Regions from separate parts of the Bacillus sp. KNSH39 genome, predicted to be linked through region 3. Evidence: riboswitches for the same ligand, from Rfam matches in the RefSeq annotation. Region 3 holds a riboswitch; each other region holds the start of a gene.
What was found. Region 3 has a riboswitch for thiamine pyrophosphate ahead of tenA (thiaminase II). Riboswitches for the same ligand answer to the same signal wherever they lie in the genome.
Positions count from the first base shown of each region.

Region 1: it holds a riboswitch for thiamine pyrophosphate, as region 3 does, so the genes downstream of both, thiT (energy-coupled thiamine transporter ThiT) here and tenA (thiaminase II) in region 3, are expected to answer to the same signal.
Region 2: it holds a riboswitch for thiamine pyrophosphate, as region 3 does, so the genes downstream of both, tenA (thiaminase II) here and tenA (thiaminase II) in region 3, are expected to answer to the same signal.

Region 1 is NZ_JBQXYO010000001.1:3,185,954-3,188,230, forward strand. Features, by position in the region: gene feoB (ferrous iron transport protein B) at 1-461, opposite strand, end outside; gene ACUL40_RS16325 (FeoA family protein) at 458-685, opposite strand; TPP riboswitch at 880-981, shown strand; gene thiT (energy-coupled thiamine transporter ThiT) at 1,069-1,737, shown strand; gene ACUL40_RS16335 (sensor histidine kinase) at 1,945-2,277, opposite strand, start outside.
Region 2 is NZ_JBQXYO010000001.1:984,577-986,853, reverse strand. Features, by position in the region: gene tenA (thiaminase II) at 342-1,031, opposite strand; TPP riboswitch at 1,159-1,264, opposite strand; gene ACUL40_RS04840 (D-alanine--D-alanine ligase) at 1,338-2,252, opposite strand; gene pdxR (MocR-like pyridoxine biosynthesis transcription factor PdxR) at 2,257-2,277, opposite strand, start outside.
Region 3 is NZ_JBQXYO010000001.1:4,607,631-4,609,907, forward strand. Features, by position in the region: gene ACUL40_RS23535 (SH3 domain-containing protein) at 1-551, opposite strand, end outside; TPP riboswitch at 821-932, shown strand; TPP riboswitch at 993-1,096, shown strand; gene tenA (thiaminase II) at 1,182-1,877, shown strand; gene ACUL40_RS23545 (ABC transporter ATP-binding protein) at 1,846-2,277, shown strand, end outside.

The DNA.
Region 1 (2,277 bases), 1.4 Mb from region 3:
GTCGTAAGCAGTTCTTCACAGCCTTTTCCACTTCTTGCAACAACAGGAACGACTGTTACACCTAATAGCTCTGATAATCGTTTTACATCAATGACAATTCCTCTTTGCTTCGCCACATCAACCATGTTTAAACCAATTGAGACTGGCTTACCAAATTCAAGTAATTGCAACGTTAAATGCATATTTCTTTCAAACTGCGAGGAATCTACGATATTTAACATATGATTAAATTCTTCTGTTAATAGAAAGTTTGTTACAACACCTTCATCACGTGAAACTGGATTTAAATCATACACACCTGGCAAATCAATTAATGTTCCTTGTCTATCTTTTAATTTACCAACCTTCTTTTCTACTGTTACACCGCTCCAGTTTCCTACGTATTCATAAGAACCAGTAAGTGCATTAAATAATGATGTCTTCCCTGTATTCGGATTCCCTAGCAAAGCTACCTTATTCACGCTAATTCCACCTTTATCATTTTCGCGTCACAATGACGAATACTAATTAACTGTCCACGACACTCCAATGTACAAGGACCTTTGAACATCGCTTTCTGTTTCAGGCGAAGTTCGCTTCCTTCAGCAAGACCGAAAGCAGCTAGTCTACGCTTTAATAGCTGATCTAAAGACTGAATACTTTTTACTAACACTTTCTCTCCAATTTTAATATCTACTAAGCTCATAACCTTCCCCCTCAGAAGAGAATGATAATTATTTTCAAAAAAATTATACCACACCCAATTTCTCTTGTACTATACCCTTTTGCTTCATATTTATTAACATTTCGCTACAATTCTATTTCAATTATTGTCATACTGTATTCGTTTGCCATTCTCATCCATTTCGCTTACAATAAACAATAACAAATAAAGAATCTCGTTATCACTGGGGGAGCCATGCCGCTGAGAGGGAACACTTCGTTCCGACCCTTCGAACCTGTTAGTTAATGCTAACGCAGGGATTGTGCAAACGTCCGAAATACATACCTCATTTTTATTTACGTATTTCGTATCCTCCTATGATATCTATTCTTTTTTTGTACAACTTGGATTTAGGGGGAGACAACATGCGTAACACCAATTTACAAGCGATGATCGAATCTGCTATTCTTGCAGCCTTCGCCATGATTATCGATATTTTACCATTATCACTTAAACTTCCAACAGGCGGTTCTATCTCATTCGCTATGATTCCTATTTTTATTATTGCTTACCGCTGGGGCTTTAAATCAGCTTTCTTAGGCGGTTTAGTTTGGGGACTATTACAAATTGTCGTGGGAGATGCTTATATTTTAACACCTGTTCAAGCATTCATTGAGTACTTCATTGCCTTTGCTTTTATCGGATTTGCTGGCTTATTCTATCGTCCAATTCAAAAAGCACTTTTAACATCCAATGAAAATAGCTTAGAACAATCAAATTTAGGTAACCGTAAACACAAACATTCATCAAAACAAAATCAGGGTAAGAAAGTCCTTGCTTATATTATCCTTGCTACATTTATCGGTAGCTTTGCTCGCTATTTCTGCCACTTTATTGCCGGCATTATTTTCTGGGGACAATATGCGCCGAAAGGTCAATCAGCTGTGTTATATTCATTAATCGTAAATGGAAGTACAATGCTTGGTTCTTTTATTTTATGTACCGTTTTACTTATATTTTTATTTATCACTTCACCACGATTATTCAAAAGCATCAGTGCTTATCAAATGAATACACAAAAAAAGGGCGCTTAATGAGCGCTCTTTTTTCATATCGTAATATCAATTAAAAATACAATAAATGCGCAAAAGAAAATAAATACCATTATACTTAGCCAATTGCTATGCACGGTTCATCGACTCCTTACATAACCTCATATTCTAAACAAATTATACTGATTAAAAATAAAGATTAGGTAAAGATAATATGAAAATAAATTAAAAAAGCATAGATCATATTGTCTACGCTTTTTTCGGTAAATAGAAATAAAATAATACACCATCTTCTGTATTTTCTGCCCCATATTCAGCATCATGTAGTTCTAAAATATTCTTTGAAATAGCAAGCCCAAGCCCCGTCCCACCTTGTGAACGCTGACGAGCTGTATCCACGCGATAAAAACGATCCCAAATTTTATCTAATTGCTCTTCTTCAATATGAGTACCTTTATTTTCAATGCACACTTTTATACGATTCTTCTCATCTATTGTAGAAATAATAATATCCTCTTTATTTGGTGTATATCGTATAGCATTCGTAATGAAGTTCACGATGACTTGTTCAATCCGGCCTTG
Region 2 (2,277 bases), 3.6 Mb from region 3:
ACATAAAGAACTCAAAAAAATACGATATGCATATTTGCATATCGTATTAACAACACTCCATGATAATATAGAAATTCCTGCAATGAAAAAACAACTCCGTTACAGCTAACAGCTCGGGTTTCTTTTCTTATTTAACTTCATACCACCAACATTTACGTTCTTTAATTGTAAAATAAATGTGACAGAAGTTTATCCAGTTAATGCGTAGACAAGAAAATGAGCTAAATTATCGATATTCTATTTCGCCATTTCCGTAGCACTAATGACTTTACGCAAATTTGACAAGAAAAAATATATAGATAGGTATAATCCAGACCTATCTATAACATTACTTCTATTCTTTATCCAATTACGTCTTTTACGTCTGTATCCACTGGCCACTTTTCTAATGTATAAGCCATTTCCCAAAATGAATATTCATATTGACTGCTAATAATAAAATGCTGTTTCATACGTTTGCGGTCTGCCTCTGTTACTTTTTCAGCGATAGTATCTAAACGTGTAATTTGTTCTTCAACTAGCGTACGGAACCAATCAGATCCATAAGCAGAAATCCATTCGTTATAAATTGGCTCTTCCGGCTGGCACTCTTTTAAGCGTTCGCCAATTTCATAATACAACCAATAGCAAGGTAAAATTGCTGCAATGATATCTCCTAAATGCCCTTCATACGCAGCACGATACATATGTGAAGTATACGCATATGCAGTTGGCGCAGGAATAAAATTATCTTTTTCTTCTTTCGTTATCCCTAGTTTTTTAGCAAAATTCTCATGTAAAGATAACTCTGCTTCATATGTATTTTGAGCATGATGTGCCATACGAGCTGTCGTCTCTAATTCAAGAGCTTTTGCAGCTCCTAAAGTTTGTACTCTAGCAAAATGACTCAAATAATATGAATCTTGAAGCACATAATAACGAAAACTAGCTAAATCTAACGTTCCTTCACCAAGTTTTTTTACAAAAGGATGGTTAAAACTCGCTTCCCAAATTGAATCTACTTCTTTACGTAATGATTGTGAAAAATTCATTTAAATCCCTCCAATTATATATAAAATATAAGTATTTATCCACAATTATTAAAGCTGTAAAATAAAAAAACTTTCTTTACAGGCGTAAAGAAAGTGAAATTGACAGTATTTATTTACTCATTAAATAGCAACGTCTTTCCCACTTCCCTACGCTGGCATTAACCAGATCAGGTACTAAGAGTCTCAAAATCACATTTGATCTCAGCCTATAAAAGGCCCCCCTAGTGGATAAATATTTTGTTTTTATAATGTATTCATCATAGCATACTTCGTGAAACTGTCAAAAGAATTCGTTATATAATCTCCTTAAAACCCTTCTTCATTTCTAACTTTTAATGATGTTTCAATAATCATATCTAATAGTTTGCTATAACTAATTCCCGCTGCTTCTGCACTTTTGGGCAATAGGCTTGATTGTGTCATCCCTGGTAATGTATTAATTTCCATTACATATGGAATTCCGTCCTTCACCATCATATCAACTCTTGCATAAACACTACATTTTAATGCTTTATAACAAGTCAGTGAAGCTTTATTTACACGTTCCTTAATTTCTGCTGGAAGTTCGATAACTTCCTCAACCGTACTAGTATCATCATATTTTGCATTGTAATCAAAGAACTCGGCTGCATGTCGAATTGAAACTATAGGTAACTGTTTTCCATCCAGAATAGAACATGTAATTTCATCACCTTTTATATACTTCTCAATTACTACTTCAGAATCCCATTCGAATACAGTTTCTAGCATTGAGATCAATTCATTTTTATTGTAAACGATTTTCACCCCGACACTCGATCCGCCAGAGTTTGGTTTTACCACTAATGGAAATCCTAACTTATCTAACTCATCAAGATTTAGATCCTCCATTTTTGTAAGTTCAATCCAATCTGGTGTTTCTACACCTTCATAACGTAAAATCTTTTTCGAAATATTTTTATCCATACATATACTGCTAGATAACATATTACTTCCGCTATAAGGAATCCCTAAACTCTCCAGTGTTCCTTGAACTGTCCCATCTTCTCCGTATTTTCCGTGTAATGCGAGCAATGCAAAGTCAATGTCTTTCGCTTTTTCAATTAAATCCATTTTTTCGTTTAATGTAATTGGAACTATTTCATACTTATTTTTATCTAAATGAGCAATCATTTCATTCCCCGTCATAATTGAAACTTGTTTTTCAGACGATACCCCGCCCATAATAACACCGATTTTCATTTTCTCAACTCCAAATTTCATTTTT
Region 3 (2,277 bases):
ACAGTATATTTTGTATTATTTTGAACGGTGATTCCTTTTACTAAGGGTTGTGAACCATTAGAGATGAATGCTTTTTGTACGTAACCTGTTTGGCCATTATGTGATATTTTATACCATTCGCCTTGATCTTCTTGAACGGTAATAAACTTACCATTTGGTAATACATCTAAAATGGAAGATTCTAAATTAGGTTCAGAGCGAACGTTTAATGCATTAGCATTAACGATGTATTGATCATTAGATTGAAGTTTGTTTTTTAGTAAAATAGCATCTTTTTGTACATAACCTACTTTATTATGAACAGACACTTTATACCAACCATTAGTTGTTTCAATGATGTTCACTTTTGTATTAAAGCGAATTGTATCAATTGATGTGCTTTTTACGTTATCTTCTGTATGTAATGCTACTTGATCGACTTTGACATACCCAGTTTTAATATTAGATAATTGTTCAGCGTTTGCTTTTTGTACATTTGTTTCACCCATAGAAGGAAGTAAAGAAGCAATCACTACAGTAGTTGCTGTTAAAGCAGTAGCTTTCATATTCATGGAATAGAGACCTCCTCTAGTTGTATAGTTGTAATTTTATTATAGTATAAAGATATAATATAGTGGGGGTATTCACATAAATGTAATATGAAATCAATATAAAAATAAATTTTTTGAGGATAATGATTCCTTTTTATACAATTAATTGGGGTTTTATTTTCTAAAATAGAATGTATGTATTGTATAATTTTGATATTATGTTGACAATTAAGAAAATTAAAAAAGTTGATGATGTCTTATTAGGGTGTTATACTGACAGTGATAATTTTATAGTTTGCTAGGAGAGCTGGTGTTGCCAGCTGAGAGTAGGCCGTAAGCCTTTGATCCTTTTTATTACCTGATCTAGATTATGCTAGCGTAGGGAAGCAATTCGGACACTAACAATGAGTCCCCGTTTCTTTGCGTATAGAAACGGGGCTTTTTTATTTGAAAATTTCATATTGAAACCACTAGGGGTGCTTGACTTGCTGAGAGAGGAATAATCCTTAACCCTTACAACACCTGATCTAGGTAATACTAGCGAAGGGAAGTGGAACATCGAATAAATGTATAACTTTATTTGCTGTAACCACTTCTTATATATAGAAGTGGTTTTTTATTTAGATACATATATTGAAAGGGGATAGAGAAATGAAATTTTGCGATAGATTATTAGAAACTGTGCAACCGGTTTGGGAGATGAGTCATAATCATCCGTTTGTAGTGGGTATGGGAGATGGCACGTTAGAAAAAGATAAATTCCAGTATTATATTATTCAAGATTATTTATATCTGCTAGATTATGCAAAGTTATATGCGATTGGTGTTGTAAAAGCAACGAATCCACAAGTGATGGGAAAGTTCGCTGAACAAATTGATGGAATATTAAATGGCGAAATGACAATCCATAAACAATATGCAAAAAGACTTGGAATTTCTATAGAGGAGATAGAGTCTGCGAAACCATCTGCTAAAAATTTAGCTTATACAAATTACATGATGTCTGTATCTCAAAATGGCACACTTGCGGAATTAATAGCAGCGCTTCTTCCATGTATGTGGAGCTATTGGGAAATTGGAAAGCGTTTAAATGATATTCCTGGAGCAAGAGATCATGAGTTTTTTGGTGAGTGGATTCAAGGATATAGTTCGGAAGAATACGGTAATCTTTGTATTTGGTTAATAGATTTATTAAATGAAATGGCAGTTGGAAAGTCTGAGAAAGAACTAGAAAGATTAGAGGAGATCTTCTTATATTCCAGTCGATTTGAATATTTATTCTGGGATATGTCCTATCGTAAGGAGATGTGGGGATTTGAGGAGCAAGAACATACTACAGTTTCATAATGTTTCTTTTCATTACGATGAGAAACCAATCATCCATGAATTAAATGCTTCTATATATGAGAAAGAGTTTGTCAGTATTATCGGACCGAGTGGATGTGGAAAAAGTACTTTATTTCGCCTTATTACAGGTCTAGAAAAGGTAAGTACTGGACAGATAGAACTGACAGAAACAAAGAACCATCCTGTAGGATATATGCCGCAAAAAGATATGCTTTTGCCGTGGAGAACAATTATTGAGAATGCTGCCCTGCCGCTAGAGTGCCAAGGTGTACAGAAGAAAGAAGCAGAAGTAAAGGCAAAGGAACTGTTACATAAATTTGGTTTGCAAGGGTATGAGCAAAAATATCCGAAAGATTTATCTGGTGGGATGAGACAACGTGTATCTTTTATTCGAACTTTA